Regions from separate parts of the Amycolatopsis sp. cmx-4-61 genome, predicted to be linked through region 2. Evidence: riboswitches for the same ligand, from Rfam matches in the RefSeq annotation. Region 2 holds a riboswitch; each other region holds the start of a gene.

Region 1 (5,537 bases), on a different contig from region 2:
GCGGCTTCACCCCGTAGGACTTGCTCACCGCCTCCAGGTTGACCAGGTTGGCCATCCGCTCAGCCGATCCTTTCCACGATGACGAACCGGGTCGCCACGACCGGGGTCGTGTCGTCCACGGTGAATTCCGGGTCCTCCAGTGCGGCGCGCACCTGCGCGCCCTGCCAGAACTTCTCGTGCTCCGCGCGCCACTCGGCGACGCTCGTGAAGCCCTCGCCTTCGCCGACCGCGTGCTCGATGTCCACTTCGGACAGCGGGAGCACGCGCACCTCGGCGGTTTCGATGACCGCGACCCCGGCGCCGGCGGAGTCGAGCACCAGTTCCCGGTCACCCACCGAAGGCAACGCTTCGCCGGCTCGCTCGTATTCCGCGAGCAGGGCCGAGGTCGTCGTCTTCTCCCCGGCCAGGATCGCCGCGACCAGCTTGTCCCGCAACGGGCCCGGGAACGCGAACTCCGCGTGCTTCATGCGTGCACCCGCGGCGGGGTCGGCCGGTTCGCGTCGTCTCCGCCGACCACGCGGGCGCCGGGGACCGGGCCGTGGGCGACGCGGACCGTGCGGCAGACACCCGCGCCCGACAGCTCGGCCGCGACCTCCACCGCCGACTGTGCGTCTTCGCAGAGGAACGCGCACGTCGGACCCGAACCGGACACCGTGCCCGCGAGCGCGCCCGCGTTCACCCCCGCCCGGAGCGTGCGACGCAGGCCGGGGCGCAGCGAGACCGCCGCCGCCTGCAGGTCGTTGCCCAGCAGCAGGGCGAGCTGACGGGGGTCGCCCGAGGCCAGTGCCTCGACGACTGGCGTGTGCGAACCGATCCGGGGCGGGTTGCCCGCCGCGCGCAGGCGGTCGAGTTCGCCGAACACCTTCGGCGTCGACAGCCCTTCGGCGTCGAAGGCCAGTACCCAGTGGAACGTGTGCCGCGACAGCACCGGGACCAGCTGCTCGCCGCGGCCGGTGCCCAGCGCGGTGCCGCCGTAGAGCGCGAACGGGACGTCGCTGCCCAGGCCGGCGGCGATCTCGGCCAGCTCGTCGCGGGTGACGTCGAGGTTCCAGAGACTGGCCAGGCCGACGAGCGTCGCCGCCGCGTCGGCGCTGCCGCCCGCCATGCCGCCGGCGACCGGGATGCCCTTGCGCAGCACCACCCGGACCTTCGGCTCGCCGGTGCGGCCGACGTGCGCGGCCAGTGCCTCGACGGCCCGCCAGGCCAGGTTCTCCGGGCCGGTCGGGACCGAGCCCTCCCCCTCACCGTATACCTCGATGCCGGGCTCATCGGTGACCGCGACGGTCACTTCGTCGGTCAGTGACAGCGCCTGGAACACGGTCACCAGCTCGTGGTAACCGTCTTCGCGCAGGTCGTCGACCGAAAGGTGCAGGTTGACCTTGGCCGGGACCCGGACGGTGACTGGGGGCGGAACTACGGCGAGCACCCGACCAGCCTACGTGCCCGCGGAAACGCCCCAATGTGGCCTTCGGTGCGTCTCACGCACCGAAGGCCGCCTTGGGTGCGTCTCACGCACCCAAGGCCGCCTTGGGGCGCTTGGGGCGGGGGTCAGGCAGCCGCGACACCCTGGGGGCCGCGCGCGGTGTGCGTCACGTGGCCGCCGCGCTCGGCGACCCACGCCAGCGCCGCGTCGGCCCGCTCGCCGCGGACACCCAGGCGGAAGCGGCCGACCGGGGTGTCGCCGATGCGGGTCAGGCCGCCGCCGATGGTGGCGAACTCGACGTCGAAGCGGCCCGCGGCCTCGGGCAGCAGCGCCCCGACCGAGGCGAAGCCGACCAGCACGACGTCGGCCGAGCGGTCGTAGCGGGCCGTCTGCGCGCGGGTGGTCTCGATGGCCGGCAGCAGCGCCTGCGCGGTGCGGCTGGCCGGGTTCGAGATCAGGTCGAGCACCGTGCCGCGCTCGACGACCGTGCCGTCCTCCAGCACCGCGACGTCGTCGCAGACCCGGCGGACCACGCCCGCGTCCGGCGTCGTGACGACGACGGTGGTGCCCAGCTCCGAACGGGCCCGGTCGAGGACGGCGAGCACCGCGCCGGCCTCCTCCGGGTCGACACCCGCGGTCGGGTCGTCGGCGAGCAGCACGGCCGGGGCCGCCGCGAGGGCCTTCGCGACCGCGACGCGGCGGAGCTGGCCGGCGGACAGCTCGCCGGGACGCTGCGCGGCGCGCTGCGTCAGGCCGACGAGGTCGAGCAGCGAACCGACCCGGCTGCGGCGCTGCGGGCCGTCGACGCCGAGCTGCTCGAGCGGGGAAGCGATGTTGCCGGCGATGGTGCGCTCGGCGATCAGCTCCGGCTTCGTCGAAACGACGCCGAGCTGACGGCGGATTTCGCGGAGGCGGCGGCCGTCGAGGGTGCCGGTGTTGAGGCCGTCGAGGCGGACGACACCGCGGTCGGGGCGCTCCTGCAGGGCGATGCACCGGGCGAGGACGGACTTGCCCGAACCGGCGGGACCGACCACGCCGAACAGCGAGCCCGCCTGGACGTCGACGCTCACGTCCCGCAGCGCGACGACGGAGTTTCCGTTGGTGGCAAAGGTTTTGGACAGGTTTTCGACCGTGATCACGAAGGCTCCAGAAAACGGGGCGCGTGCATGGCACAGCGCCCGGCCGCAAGCGAGTTCCGTCCTGTTCGGACGGTGCAAGGAGAAGAGGTGGACCGGCTCGGACTAGCTCAGTTGGAGCGCCGACATGCGGTCACGGAGCGGCGGCCTTCGTCGACGACGCGACGCCGGGTCAGGAGCAGGGGGCGAGCTACCCTCTTCATCGAAAACGGCCTCCATCGGTCCTGGCGGTAGCACCTGCCCTGCGGAGGGTGGTTGCTGCGACTTCGGCGAGCCAGGTCTCTCAGTCGCTCGGGATGGACGTATTGAGTAAAACCGATCCCGAGCAGCGAAAGCAAGCCCATCGGCCCAGATCACACGACTGGAGGTGTCCGGATCGCGGGAACGGGGCCTCCGAGGGCGTATTTTCCGCTTCCACTGTGGAGCGGCTAGCGCGCGGCGGCGATCCGGGCGAAGTCGTGCACGTCCAGCTGCTCACCGCGGGTCTTCGGGTCGATCCCGGCGGCCCTCAGGAGTTCGCCGGCCCGCTCGGCCGAGCCGGCCCAGCCCGCGAGCGCGGCGCGGAGCGTCTTCCTGCGCTGTGAGAACGCGGCGTCCACGAGACCGAAAAGGCTGTCCCGGTCCGCGGACGCCGTCGCGTCGCCGCGTTCGAAAGCGACGAGCGCGGAATCGACGTTCGGTACCGGCCAGAACACGGAGCGTGGCACCGCGGCGACCTTGCGTGCGGTGCCGTACCACGCGAGCTTGACGCTGGGCACGCCGTAGATCCGGCTGCCCGGGCCGGCGGCCATCCGGTCGGCGACCTCGGTCTGCACCATGACGAGCCCGGTCCTCAGGGAGGGCACCTCGGCGAGCAGGTGCAGCACCACGGGCACGGCGACGTTGTAGGGCAGGTTGGCGACGAGGGCGGTCGGCTCGCCCAGCTCCGCGCGCGTGACGCGCAGCGCGTCGGCACCGACGACGGTCAGCCGTTCCGCGGCTTCGGGGCCCCGCTCGGCGACGGTCTCGGGCAGCCGCGCGGCGAGCTTGGGATCGATTTCGACGGCGACGACCCGCGCCCCGGTGGCGAGCAGCCCGAGCGTCAGCGAGCCGAGCCCGGGCCCGACCTCGAGGACGACGTCGTCTTCGGTGATGTTCGCGAGTTCGACGATCCGGCGGACGGTGTTGGGATCGTGCACGAAGTTCTGCCCGAGCTTCTTGGTCGGCCGGACGTCGAGTTCGGCCGCCAGCCCGCGGATCTCGGCCGGTCCCAGCAGTTCAACCACCGGTGGAGCTTACTTGAACCCGGAACTCGCGTGATCAGCGGCGGATCTCGCGTGACTGGAGGTCAACTCGCGTGACTGAAGGGTCGACACGCGTGACTGAAGGGTCGACACGCGTGACTGAAGGGTCGACACGCGTGACTGGAGGGTCGACACGCGAAACGGCCCCCGTCCGAGGTGGACGGGGGCCGTTTCCGAAAACGCTGTCAGGCCTTCTTGCCGCAGACCGGCCAGGCGCTGTAGCTGCCGCCGCGGCCGGCCTTGACCTTCTCCGCGATCGCGATCTGCTGCTCACGCGTGGCCTGGTTCGGCAGCGGGGCGTACTGGTCGCCGCCGTAGGCGTTCCACGTCTGCTTGTCGAACTGGAGGCCGCCGTAGTAGCCGTTGCCCGTGTTGATGGCCCAGTTGCCGCCCGACTCGCACTGCGCGATGCGGTCCCACGCGGAACCGTCGCCGATCTCGGGCGTCGGGGCCTGCTTGGTGCCGACGTGGACGATCTTCGGCTTCGGCTGGGTGAGGACCTTCTCGGAGATGCTCTCCCGGCCGGTCTCCTTGCCGTTCTTCTGCGTGACCTTGTAGGTCACTTCCTTCTCACCCGGCGTGCCGGGGTCCTCGACCTGCGTCTTGCCCTTGGCCAGGTCCGGGTCGTCGACGCGCTGCTCGGGCGGGTCGATGCTCTCCTTCTGGGTGACCGTCGAGACGCCGGTGCGGCTGATGTGCACCTCGGCGCCGTCGGTCAGCTTGACGTCCAGACCACCCTCGGCCTGGTCGTCCGGGCCCAGGGTGAGCTTGTACTCGCCCAGGAACTCCTTCGTCGTGACCGCGGTCGTCTTCACCTGCTTCGGCGCGTTGCCGCCGTCGTACAGGGTGATGTTCTTGAGCGTCTTGATCTCGACGGTCGCGCCCTGCAGCGGCAGCTCGCCGTTCTTCGGCATCGACATCCACGTGCCGGCCTTGTCGGCTTCGGCCATGCCGAGCTGGCTCAGCGCGTCGCCGAGGTGGGTCGCGCGGACCCAGGAGGTGCGCTCGACGCCGTCGACGAGCAGCTTCAGCTGGCGGCCGCGCTCGAGCTTGATGACGCCGCCGTCGCCGACCTCGGCCTGCGGGGAGGGGGACAGCGAGTCGTGCTCGCCGACGGACAGGCCCGCGTCCTCGAGCACCTCGCCGACGGTGTCGCCGAAGGAGTGCACGGTGGTCTGCTGGCCGTCGACGTCGACGGTGACGCTCTTGTTCATCGCCAGCGCGGCCGCGCCGCCGCCGGCGATCGAGATCATCACGGACAGGACGGCGCCCTTGAGGAACCGGCGCTTCCAGACCTTGGTGGTCTCGCGGAGGCCCTCGTCCAGCGCGGCCTTGCGGGCCTGCGGCGACGCGGTGCGGTCCGCCTCCACCTCGTCCGGGATGACGATGGGCGGCAGGTAGGTCGTCTCGGCGTTGATGAGGCGGATCAGTTCGTCGACGTCGACGTCGATCTCGGCCATCATCGCTTCGGCATCGGAGCCGAGCGCGGCGAGGATGTCCTGCTGCGTGATGTTCGGGTCGTCGGAGAAGTCGAGCTGGCCGTATGCCGTGTCCTCGAAATGACTGCGTTCGAGGACGGCGGAGCGCGCTCCAGCCTGTCTGCTACCTGTCACCGGGGATCGTTCCCTTTCACGAGACGACGGTCGGGGGCGCCGTCTCTACGACTGGGCGTGACGATCGGCAACTGCTGAGCAC
Region 2 (5,537 bases):
GATCTCGGAGGCGTGCACGAACACGTCCGGCGAGCCGTCTTCGGGCGCGAGGAAGCCGAAACCCCGTTCGACGTCGAACCAACGGACGGTCCCTTGCGGCATCAACGGCTCCAGGTCGAGAGGGCGGGCACTGGCCTCCAGTCTCTCTGACAGACCTCGCGGTCCGTCGGCCGGGCCCACCGGCGGGCGGTGCGGAGCCAGGGGCGGGCGGTTGGTTCACCTAGCGACACGCAGAGTTTTGCGACCAGGTCTTAACACACCGGGTCTCCCGAGCCGAGCAGCGGTACACGAACGAGTTAGGCCCGTCGCTTCACTATTCTGAGTGCCCCACGGCACTCGGGAGGGAGGCGGCATGGACCAGCTCCCCGTGCTGCTCGGCGTCGGCGGCATCGTGCTCCTCGCCTCCGTGCTGGCCGTGCGTGTGTCCATCCGCCTCGGCCTCCCCTCGCTGCTGCTCTACCTCGCGATGGGCGTGCTGCTCGGCGAAGCCGGCTTCGGCATCCGATTCGACAACCCCGAACTCACCCAGTCGCTGGGGCTCGCCGCGCTCGTCATGATCCTCGCCGAAGGCGGGCTGACCACCCGGTGGTCGGCGGTGAAACCCGCACTGGGAACCGGAATCGCACTGTCCACTGTGGCCGTTGTGGTGAGTGTGGCGGTCACCGGCGCGGGCCTGCACTGGTTGCTGGGCCTCGACTGGCGGCTGGCGCTGCTGTGGGGCGCGGTGCTCGCCTCCACCGACGCGGCCGCGGTGTTTTCCGTCCTGCGCACCGCCGGGATCGGCAACCGGCTCACCGGCGCGCTCGAACTCGAGTCGGGCATCAACGACGCACCGGCCTACATCGCCGTCGTGGTGCTGGCCGAAGGCGCCACTGTGGACTGGACGCTGCCGCTGCTGGTGGTCTACGAGCTGGCCGCGGGCCTGGGCATCGGCCTGGCCTTCGGCTGGCTCGGCGGCCTGGCGCTGCGCCGGGCCGCGCTGCCGGCGACCGGTCTCTACCCGCTCGCCACGGTCGCGGTGTGCGTCGTGGCGTATTCGTCCGGGCAGCTGCTGCACGCGTCCGGGCTGCTCGCCACCTACGTCGCCGCGCTAGTGCTCGGCAATTCGCGGCTGCCGCACCGGTCGGACACGCTCTCGTTCGCCGAGGGCCTGGGCTGGCTGGCGCAGATCGGGCTGTTCGTGCTGCTCGGCCTGTTCGCCTCGCCGGGGCGCCTGCTCGACGCGATCGTGCCGGGCCTGGTCGCGGGCGCCGTCGTGCTGCTGCTGGCGCGGCCGATCTCCGTCGTGGTGTCCATGCTCCCGTTCCGGCTGCCGTGGCGGGAACAGGCGTTCCTGTCGTGGGCCGGGCTGCGCGGGGCCGTGCCGATCGTGCTCGCGATGATCCCGCTGTCGCACGGCCTGCCGGGGGCGCAGCGGCTGGTCGACGCGGTGTTCGTGCTGGTCATCGTGCTGACGCTGGTCCAGGGGGCGACGCTCGGGCCGCTGGCGCGCCGGCTCGGCCTGGCCAAGAAGTCCGAGGCGCACGAGATCGAGGTCGACTCCGCGCCGCTGGACGAACTGGGCGCCGAACTGCTGCAGGTCCGGATCCAGCCCGGGTCGAAGATGCACGGCGTGTACCTGTCCGAGCTGCGGCTGCCGGTCGGGGCGACGATCAGCCTGGTGGTCCGCGCCGGCGCGGGCTTCACCCCGCAGAAGACCAGCCGGCTGCAGGAGAACGACCAGCTGCTGGTCGTGACGACGAGCGCGGTCCGCGACGCCGTCGAACGCCGGTTGCGTGCCGTCGACCGGGCCGGGCGCCTGGCCCGCTGGCGGGGTGAGGCCGGCCTCTGAGCGCCCTCTGTGACCGGCGTCTCAGAATGTGCGACGGGGGTTGGCGGCCGGGCGCGCGTTCGGTTACCTTTCGAACCAGGTCATGAGTGCCAGCGCGAAGCCCCGGCTTGCTGGCCGGCAACCCTCCTACCGCGGTGGGGTGCCCCGGGTGAAGACCGGGCCGGTCGCGCCGTGCGACGGGCAAGCGCGGGCCCCTCGCCGGGGTCCCCCGGATCGCCGAGGAGGCACCCGATGACTCTCGCCATCGACCGCACCCAGCTCGAAACCGTGACCCCGCAAGGCATTCCCACCGTGGCGGGCGCGTCGCTGCGGGTGCCGCTGGTGACCGGCGGGGACATCGGCTACGCCAACCTCGACCACGCCGCGAGCGCGCCCTGCCTCGACGCCGTCCGCGCGAAGGTCGACGAGTTCCTGCCCTGGTATGCCAGCGTCCACCGCGGTGCCGGCTTCGCGTCCCAGGTCTCGACCAATCTCTACGAGCGCACCCGCGACGTGCTGCGCCGGTTCGTCGGCGCGCGGCGGACCGACACGGTCGTCTTCACCCGCAACACCACCGACTCCTTCAACCTCCTGGCCCGCAGCCTGCCGCGGCACACGACCGTGATCGTGTTCGACACCGAGCACCACGCCGCCCTGCTGCCGTGGCCGGGCCCGAACGTGCGGCGGATCCCGACCCCGCGCACCCGCCTCGCCGCGGTGTCCGCTGTGGACGAAGCACTCGCGGACGCGCCGCAGGGACCGCGGCTGGTCGTCGTCACCGGAGCGTCCAATGTGACCGGTGAGCTGCTGCCGGTGGCCGAAATCGCCGCCGTGGCCCGGAAACACGGCGCCCGCATCGCCCTCGACGCCGCCCAGCTGGCCCCGCACCGCCGGATCTCGATCAAGGACCTCGACGTCGACTACGTCGCCCTCTCCGGCCACAAGCTGTACGCGCCTTTCGGCGCGGGCGCGCTGATCGGCCGCGCCGACTGGCTGCGCGCGGCCCGCCCGTACCTCGCCGGCGGCGGCGCGACCAAGCTCGTCACCGAAGACGCCGTCGTCTGGAACACCGGGCCCGAGCGCCACGAAGCCGGCTCGCCCAACACCGTCGGCGTGTACGCGCTCGGCGTGGCGTGCGAAACCCTGAGCCGCAGCTGGGACGCGGTCGTGGCGCACGAGCAGGCCCTGCTCACCCGGCTGCGCAAGGGCCTGGAGAGCATCCCGGGCGGCGCCGAACTGCGGCTGTTCGACGCCCCGGTCGACCGCGTGGGCACGGTCAGCTTCGTCGTCGACGGCTTCGACCCCGGCTGGCTCGCGGCGGTGCTGTCGGCCGAGTACGGCATCGGCGTCCGCGACGGCGCCTTCTGCGCCCACATCGCGGCGAAGCGGCTGATCGGCGTCACCGGCGGCACCGGGCAGCAGGCCCTCCGCGTGAGCCTCGGCCTCGGCAGCACCGAGGAACACGTCGACCGCGTGCTCCTCGCGCTGCGGCAGATCGTCGCCCGCGGAGCCCGCTGGGAGTACGCGAAGGTGGACGGGCGCTGGACGCCGGTCGGCGACCCGCGGGAGCTGCCGCCCTTCTGCTGAGCGCTAGCCTGGGCCGATGGGGAGAGGGCCGCGTTTCTGGTTTCCGCTGGCGCTGCTGGGCTTCGCCGAGATCGGCCTGGCCGCGGCGCAGCTGCTGGCCCGCCGCAGCCGGGCCGAGGCCGAGGCGGCGAACCTCCTCCTCCGCCCGGTCCCGGCCGGGCCGACCTACGGCCGCCTGCAGTGGATGTCCCAGGACGACTTCCACGCCTTGGGCGGCGACCTGCCCACCGGACCGGCGTGGCTGGTCGCGCTCGGCCTGGTCGTCCTCGGCACGGCCGTCTGGTACGCGGTCGCGCTGCGGCCCGTCCGCACCGGGCGGTTCGCCCTCGGCACGGTCGCCGCGCTGCTCGCGCTCCCGCTGCTCGACCTGGTCGGCTCGTGGCAGTTCCGGCTCGGCGACGGCCTGCGCGGTCCGCTCCTGGCCACGCTGGGCCTGCTGCTGCTCGCCGCGTACGAGCGCAGCCGGTTCGTGTTGCTGGCGGCGGCCGCGTTCGCCCTGGTCGCCGTGGTGCTCTCGGCGGACACGGCGGGCGTGCTGGTCTCGGCGGTCCTCGTGCTGGCTGCCGCCTTCGCGGCCGTCCTCCGCCGGCCGCCCGATACCCTGCGGTGATGGGGAGTTCGCGGCGGTCCTGGTTCCCGTTGGCGGCGCTGGGGTTCGCGTTGATCGTGATGGTGGCCGTCCAACTGGTCCCGGCCGACGTCCGCGTGGCGCAGGGGTATCAGCAGGGGTATCAGCTGTCCCCAGGACCGCACGGCCTCGGGACCGGCGGCGTCGGCGGCACCGGCCGCGCCGACAACGAGCTCTCCGGCGTGGCCATCGGGGTCGACGTGGTCCCGCCGGCGACGCTGGGCTGGCTCGCCGGTCTCGCCTGCGTGGTCCTCGCCGTGGCCGCCTGGTACTGGCGGCAGCTGCGGCCGCCGCGCCCCGGCCGGTTCCTGCTCGGCACCCTGGGTGCGCTGGCCGCCGTCCCGCTGCTCGACCTGGTCGGCGCGCTGGAACTGCGGCTGCCCGGTGACGTGCGCGGCGCACTGGTGGCCGCCCTCGGCCTGCTGGTGCTGGCCGCGTACGAGCGCAGCTGGCTCCTGGCGGCCGTCGCCGGCGTGTTCGCGCTGGTCACGACGGTGTTCCTGCCGCCGGTGCCCGGTGCGCTCGCGGCGGCGGGCCTGCTGTTCGCGGCCGCCTTCGCCGTGCTCCTGCGCCCGCGGCCGGACGGGCCCGCCGCAGCCTGACCAGCACCGTGGACAATGGACCGGTGAGCACCGAGCCCAGCCACTCCGAACCCGACACCGCCGCCCCCGCCGAGGCGGTGCCCGATCCGGCCGCCGACGCGCCCGAGAACCCGGAGGTCCCGGCGAAGCCGCTGCTGCCGAAGCGGCGGGTCGGCTGGGTGTTCGCGGTCGCCGTCGTGTTCTGGGCGATCGACCTGGTGACGAAGAACCTGGTCGTCGCCAACCTGGAGGGCAAGGAGCCGGTCAAGGTCCTCGGCGGCCTGATCTACCTGCAGGTGATCCGCAACCCCGGCGCCGCGTTCTCGATGGCCACCGGCATGACGTGGGTGCTCGCCCTGGTCGCGCTCGCCGTGGTCATCGCGATCATCTGGCTGTCGCGGCGGCTGCGGTCGATCGGCTGGGCGATCGGCCTCGGCCTGGTGCTCGCCGGCGCCACCGGCAACCTGACCGACCGCATCTTCCGGCCGCCGGGCGGCCTGCAGGGCCACGTCGTCGACTTCATCTCGGCCTTCGCGCCCAACGGCAGGGGCTTCGCGATCTTCAACATCGCCGACTCCGCCATCTGCGTCGGCGGCGCCCTGATCGTGCTGCTGTCCCTGCTGGGCAAGGACTACGACGGCACGTCGACCAAGGACAAGAAGAAGGCCGCGCCGACCCCGGAGGAGCAGGCGTGAGCTCGCGGATGCTCCCGGTGCCCGACGGGCTCGACGGGATGCGGGTCGACGCCGGCCTCGCCAAGCTGCTCGGGCTGTCGCGCACGGTCGTCGCCGAGCTCGCCGAAGCCGGCGACGTGCTGCTCGACGGCCGTCCCGCGGGCAAGTCCGACCGCCTCTCCGGCGGCGGCCTGCTGGAGATCACCCTGCCCGAGCCGGCGAACCCGGTCGAGGTCGTCGCGCAGCCGGTCGAGGGC
Region 3 (5,537 bases), on a different contig from region 2:
CGGCGAGGTTCCAGGCGGCGTGCACGACGGCGGCGACGAGGACGAGGGACAAGGCGGTGGCGTTCACGGGACCCCTTCGGGGTTCTCGCGCGCGCGAGAACCGGGTCCTCCAGGCTTTTGCCCCGTCAGATGAACGACCGGCCGTCCGGGCCCGCCGACGGTGCCGCTCGGACCAGTCCCGCCGGCCCTGGTTGTGAGGAGCTGGAACGCGGACCGGCGACGGAACCCTAGGCACTACCGTCACCCACCGTACTCCCGGCTCCGGACGCTCGTGGACCGGCTGTTAGAGTGGTCGCTCGCTGCCCGTGCGGCATTCCGTCATGGAGGAAACCCGCTTCTCGCGGGGCCACTTCAGCGCGGCGGCGATCTCACCGAGTGAAACAGGAGTTGCCCTATGGCCAACATCAAGTCGCAGATCAAGCGCATCACGACGAACGAGAAGGCGCGTCAGCGCAACCAGGCGATCCGGTCCTCGGTGAAGACCGCGATCCGCAAGGTCCGCGAAGCCGCCGAGGCCGGCGACAAGGCCAAGGCCGTCGAGCTGCAGCGCGACGCCGCCCAGAAGCTGGACAAGGCCGTCTCGAAGGGCGTCATCCACGCCAACCAGGCCGCCAACAAGAAGTCGGCGCTCGCGAAGCGCGTCAACGCGCTCTGAGCTGGTTGATTTCCGAGAAGGCCCCGGCTTCGGCCGGGGCCTTCTTCGTGTCCGGCGTGCTTCATGTCCGGCGTGCGACCGGGCGGGTGACACCCGTGCGTCGTGTCGGCCGCGATCAGCGTCGCAGCCGCCGCGCGCTCCAGCGCGTAGCCCGGTCCGCCGCCACACCGTCGACCACGGCGATCAGCGGTCGCCCTTGGCTGCCGCCACCTCCAGCACCGCCCGCTCCAGCGCATAGCCCGGGTCCGCCGCCACGCCCTTGACCTCGGCGTTCAGCCGCGCGACCACGCGCATCGCCGTGGCCAGGCCGTCGGGGTTCCAGCCGCGGGACTGGCCCTGCGCCTTCCGGATCTTCCACGGCGGCATGCCGAGCTCGCCCGCCAGCTGGTTGGGGTTGCCGCGGCCCGCGCCGGAGACCCGGGCGATCGTGCGGACCGCGTCGGCCAGCGCGTCGGCGACCAGGACGTGCGGGACACCCAGCTGCATCGCCCAGCGCAGTGACTCCAGCGCCGCCGCGCGGTCGCCGCCGACTGCCTTCTCCGCGACCGCGAACCCGGTCACGTCGGCGCGGCCGCGGTGGTAGCGGCGGACCGCGTCGGCGTCGACGGTCCCGCCCGTGTCCGCGACCAGCTGCGTCGCCGCCGACGACAGTTCCCGCAGGTCGGAGCCCACGGCGTCGAGCAGGGCCGCCACGCCCGCCGGGTCGATCTTGCCGCCCACCCGGCGCACCTCGTGGCGCACGAACTGCTCCCGCTCGGCCGGCTTGGTCAGCTTCGGGCACTCGGTGACCTCGGCGCCGGCCTTCTTCAGCGCGGCCGGGAGGGTCTTGCCCGCCTTGCTGCGGCCACCGCCGGTGTGCACGACGACGAGCACGACCCCGTCCGCCGGGTCCTTCAAGTAGGCCGCGACGGCGTCGGCCAGCTCCTGCGAGATGTCCTGCGCCGACTCGAGGACGATCACCCGGCCCTCGCTGAACAGCGACGGGCTGACCAGTTCGGCCAGCTCGGGGGCTGTGAGATCGGACACCCGGGCGCGGGTCAGCTCGGCGGTCGCGTCCATCGCGCGGGCGGCGGCGAGCGTCTCGCGGACGGCGCGCTCGATCAGCAGTTCTTCCTCCCCCAGCACCAGCTGCAGCGGGGCCGGGGCGGTGGCTTGCGCGGTCACCCGGGAATCCTCTCACTTGCGCTCCCGTGCGCCCGCTCCGGTGATGTCGGGCGGCCACCGTGGCACGGGGCGCGCGCGATGTCGTACGGTGTACCCGAGGCAGCCCGCCCCGGAAGTTTCCGGCGTGCGCGCACCGACAACCGAATACCGCTCATCCAGAGGGGCAGAGGGAACGGCCCGACGAAGCCCCGGCAACCGGCGTACAGCCTGTCATCCCGCGATCGCGGGATAGCTGACGACCACGGTGCCAATTCCGGCCCGCTTCGGCGGGGCAGATGAGGAAGGAACCTCGCGATGACCGCCACCCTCGGCACGACCTCCACCACCAAGACCCCGGATCTCGGTCCCGCCGTCGAGCTGGTGTCGAAGGAAGAGGGCCACCGGCAGCCGCTCGCCCCCGAATTCGTCTCCGCCGAAGACTTCTCGCCGCTCGAGGTCGCTTACGACTTCGGCCGCGTCCGCCGCGAAGACATCGAGGCCGGCCCCAAGAACATCTGGCGCTACAAGAAGCTCCTTCCCGTTCCGTCCAACGTCGAAGAGATCCCGAACACCGAGCCGGGCGCGACGCGGCTGGTCCGCGCCGACCGCCTCGCCAAGGAACTCGGCCTCAAGCGCGTGTGGGTCAAGGACGACACCGGCAACCCGACGCACTCGTTCAAGGACCGCGTCGTCGCCGTCGCGCTGGCCGCGGCCCGCGAGTTCGGGTTCGAGGTGCTCGCCTGTCCGTCGACCGGCAACCTGGCCAACGCGACGGCCGCCGCGGCGGCCCGCGCCGGCTGGCGGTCGGTCGTGCTGATCCCCAAGACCCTCGAGCGCGCCAAGATCCTCACCACCGCGGTGTACGACGGCGACCTCCTCGCCATCGACGGCAACTACGACGACGTCAACCGCCTCGCCACCGAGCTCGCCGGCGAGCACCCGAAGTGGGCGTTCGTCAACGTGAACGTCCGGCCGTACTACTCGGAGGGCTCGAAGACGCTGGCCTTCGAGGTCGCCGAGCAGCTCGGCTGGCGCATCCCGCCGCAGATCGTCGTCCCGATCGCCTCCGGTTCGCAGCTGACCAAGGTGGACAAGGGTTTCCGCGAGCTGGGCCAGCTCGGCCTGGTGGACGCCAGCCCGTACAAGGTGTTCGGCGCACAGGCCACCGGCTGCTCGCCGGTGTCGGCCGCGTTCCGCGCGGGCCAGGACGTGGTCCAGCCGGTGAAGCCGGACACGATCGCCCGCTCGCTGGCGATCGGCAACCCGGCCGACGGCCCGTACGTGCTCGACATCGTCAACCGCACCGGCGGTGCGATCGAGGACGTCTCCGACGAAGAGGTCGTCGAGGGCATCCGCCTGCTGGCCCGCACCGAGGGCATCTTCACCGAGACGGCGGGCGGGGTCACCGTCGCCACGGCGAAGAAGCTGGTCGAGACGGGCAAGCTGGACCCGGACGCCGAGACGGTGCTGCTGATCACCGGCGACGGCCTCAAGACCCTCGACGCGATCGAGAACCACGTGGGTCCGAAGGCCACCCTGCCGCCCTCGGCCGCGGCCGTGAACGAGGCGCTCGGCTACTGAGCTCCGGCCCGGGGCGGGCGCTCGGCTACTGGGACCCAGCCCGGGGCGGGCGCTCGGCCCGCCCCGGGCCCTCAGCGGCGCGGCGGACCTCGGGGCTCGCCACGGCGGACTATCGCCGGTCCGGCGACCACCGCGGTGTCGCCGTCCACGTCGGTGCGGGTGACCCGCGCGCCCAGCGCCGCCAGAGTGTCTATTGTGGACTTGCTCGGGTGCCCGTACGTGTTTCCCGCACCCACGCTGACCATGGCCACCCGTGGGGCCACCGCCGCGAGGAACGACGGCAGCGAGTACCGGCTGCCGTGGTGGGGCACCTTCAACACCTCCGCTCTCAGGTCTCCGACGTCGGCCAGCAGGTCCGACTGCGCGGCCAGTTCGACGTCGCCGGTCAGCAGGATCCGGCCGGCGGGCGTTTCCGCGCGCAGCACCACCGAACTGTTGTTGATCGTCGTCCCGTCCGGCTGCTCGGCCGCCCGGGCCGGGACGTAGCGCGGCCCGAGGACGTCGAGCGCCAGGCCGGGCCAGTCCAGCCGCTCGCCCGGGTTCAGCTCGACCAGCGGCACCGACTGCCGGGCGGCTTCCGCAGCGACCTGGCGCCACGCCCACGGCGGCGACCGTCCCGGGCCGACGGCGATCGCGCCGACCGCGCGGCCGTCGAAGACCGAGGCGAGGCCGCCGATGTGGTCGGCGTGCAGGTGGCTCAGCACCAGCAGCGGGATCCGGTCGACCGCCAGCCGGTGCAGGCACTCGTCGACCGGCCCCGGCTCGGGTCCGGTGTCCACGACGACCGCCCGCCCGGGATCGGCGGTCGCCAGCACGACCGCGTCGCCCTGGCCGACGTCACACTCGACCATCGCCCAGTTCCGCGGCGGCCACGCCGGCGCCAGCACCCGGACCGGCACGAACACCAGCAGACCGCCGACGACGAGCAGCGCCATCAGGACCCGCACCCGCCGGTGCCGCACCGCCAGCGCCAGCACCACGAGGACGCCGGCGGCCAGCAGACCGCCCACCCAGCCACCGGGCCACGCGATGACCGCGCCCGGCGCCCGGGCGCCGTACCGGGCCACGGTGATCAGCCACCGCGCTTCCGGATCGGCCAGGTGCACCAGGACGTTCCCGGCGCCCGGCCACCACGGGCCGGTGACGGTCGCCAGCACGCCCAGCACGGTCGCCGGGGCCACCACGGGTGCGGCGAGGACGTTGGTCAGCACCGAAACCAGGCTCACCGAACCCGCCATGCCCGCGAGCACCGGCGCCGTCACCAGGAAGGCCGCCAACGGGACCGCCAGCCCTTCCGCGAACCCCGGTGGGATGCCGCGGCGGACCAGGGCACCGGCCCAGCGGGGTGCGAGCAGGACCAGCCCGCCGGTGGCGCACACCGAAAGCGCAAAGCCGAATTCCGTGGCCATCGCCGGATCAGCGACCACCAGCACGCACACCGCGAAGGCCAGCGCGGGCAGCGCCGAACCCCGCCGTCCCAGCGCCAAGGCCAGCAACGCCACGGCCGCCATGACCCCGGCCCGCAGGACGCTCGGCTCCGGGCCGACCAGGACGAGAAACCCCGCCAGGCACGCCCCGGCGGCCGCGGCCGACAGCCGGGGACCGAGCCGGAGCAGGCGCAACAGCAGCAGCACCGCCCCGCAGACGACCGCGAGGTTGCCGCCGCTGACCGCGGTGAGGTGCGTGAGGCCCGCGGCGACGAACTCCTGCTCGACGCGGGGTGACAAGGCGCTCGTGTCGCCCAGGACCAGCCCCGGCAGCAGGCCGGCGGGCTCCTCCGGCAGGACCTGGCAGAGGTCGTGCAGGCCGGTGCGCAGCACGGCCGCCGCCTGCTGCCACCACGGCGCCTGGCTGGGCTCGCCCGGCGGGCCGCGGACCGACAGGACGGCCACGGTCAGGTCCGAGCCGCGCGGGGGCATCAACCGGCCCGCCGCGGCCACTTCTTGGCCTGGCAGGAGCGACGCCCACTGCTCGACCGGCGCCAGCAGCAGCACCCGGCCGGAGGTCGGGACGGGCCGCCCGTCGACCGCCGCCGTGCGCACGTCGGCCGCGAGGACCACCGACCGGGCACCGGCTTGGCGATCGGCGTACCCCGCGCTGCGCACGGGCTTCGGGCGTTCCGCGACGACGACCCGCAGCACCGCCGGGAGGCCTTGCT

The links. A riboswitch is a leader RNA that binds a small molecule or an ion and turns the genes downstream of it on or off. The one in region 2 is predicted to bind S-adenosylmethionine.
Region 1: another riboswitch for S-adenosylmethionine. It lies ahead of ACLJOU_RS08380 (methionine ABC transporter ATP-binding protein); the one in region 2 lies ahead of ACLJOU_RS24280 (aminotransferase class V-fold PLP-dependent enzyme).
Region 3: another riboswitch for S-adenosylmethionine. It lies ahead of thrC (threonine synthase); the one in region 2 lies ahead of ACLJOU_RS24280 (aminotransferase class V-fold PLP-dependent enzyme).

The regions. Positions count from the first base shown of each region.
Region 1 is NZ_JAEBEI010000001.1:1,705,281-1,710,817, reverse strand. It holds gene ACLJOU_RS08395 (ABC-F family ATP-binding cassette domain-containing protein) at 1-55, opposite strand, end outside; gene ACLJOU_RS08390 (ASCH domain-containing protein) at 60-467, opposite strand; gene ACLJOU_RS08385 (4-(cytidine 5'-diphospho)-2-C-methyl-D-erythritol kinase) at 464-1,426, opposite strand; gene ACLJOU_RS08380 (methionine ABC transporter ATP-binding protein) at 1,549-2,562, opposite strand; SAM riboswitch class I at 2,772-2,862, opposite strand; gene rsmA (16S rRNA (adenine(1518)-N(6)/adenine(1519)-N(6))-dimethyltransferase RsmA) at 2,988-3,824, opposite strand; gene ACLJOU_RS08370 (transglycosylase family protein) at 4,028-5,455, opposite strand.
Region 2 is NZ_JAEBEI010000008.1:305,361-310,897, forward strand. It holds partial or broken gene ACLJOU_RS24270 (cold-shock protein) at 1-102, opposite strand, end outside; gene ACLJOU_RS24275 (potassium/proton antiporter) at 353-1,831, shown strand; SAM riboswitch class IV at 1,910-2,024, shown strand; gene ACLJOU_RS24280 (aminotransferase class V-fold PLP-dependent enzyme) at 2,063-3,397, shown strand; gene ACLJOU_RS24285 (hypothetical protein) at 3,414-4,007, shown strand; gene ACLJOU_RS24290 (hypothetical protein) at 4,007-4,627, shown strand; gene lspA (signal peptidase II) at 4,651-5,301, shown strand; gene ACLJOU_RS24300 (RluA family pseudouridine synthase) at 5,298-5,537, shown strand, end outside.
Region 3 is NZ_JAEBEI010000007.1:134,746-140,282, forward strand. It holds gene ACLJOU_RS21625 (DMT family transporter) at 1-67, opposite strand, end outside; gene rpsT (30S ribosomal protein S20) at 395-655, shown strand; gene holA (DNA polymerase III subunit delta) at 839-1,819, opposite strand; SAM riboswitch class I at 1,968-2,101, shown strand; gene thrC (threonine synthase) at 2,114-3,379, shown strand; gene ACLJOU_RS21645 (ComEC/Rec2 family competence protein) at 3,451-5,537, opposite strand, start outside.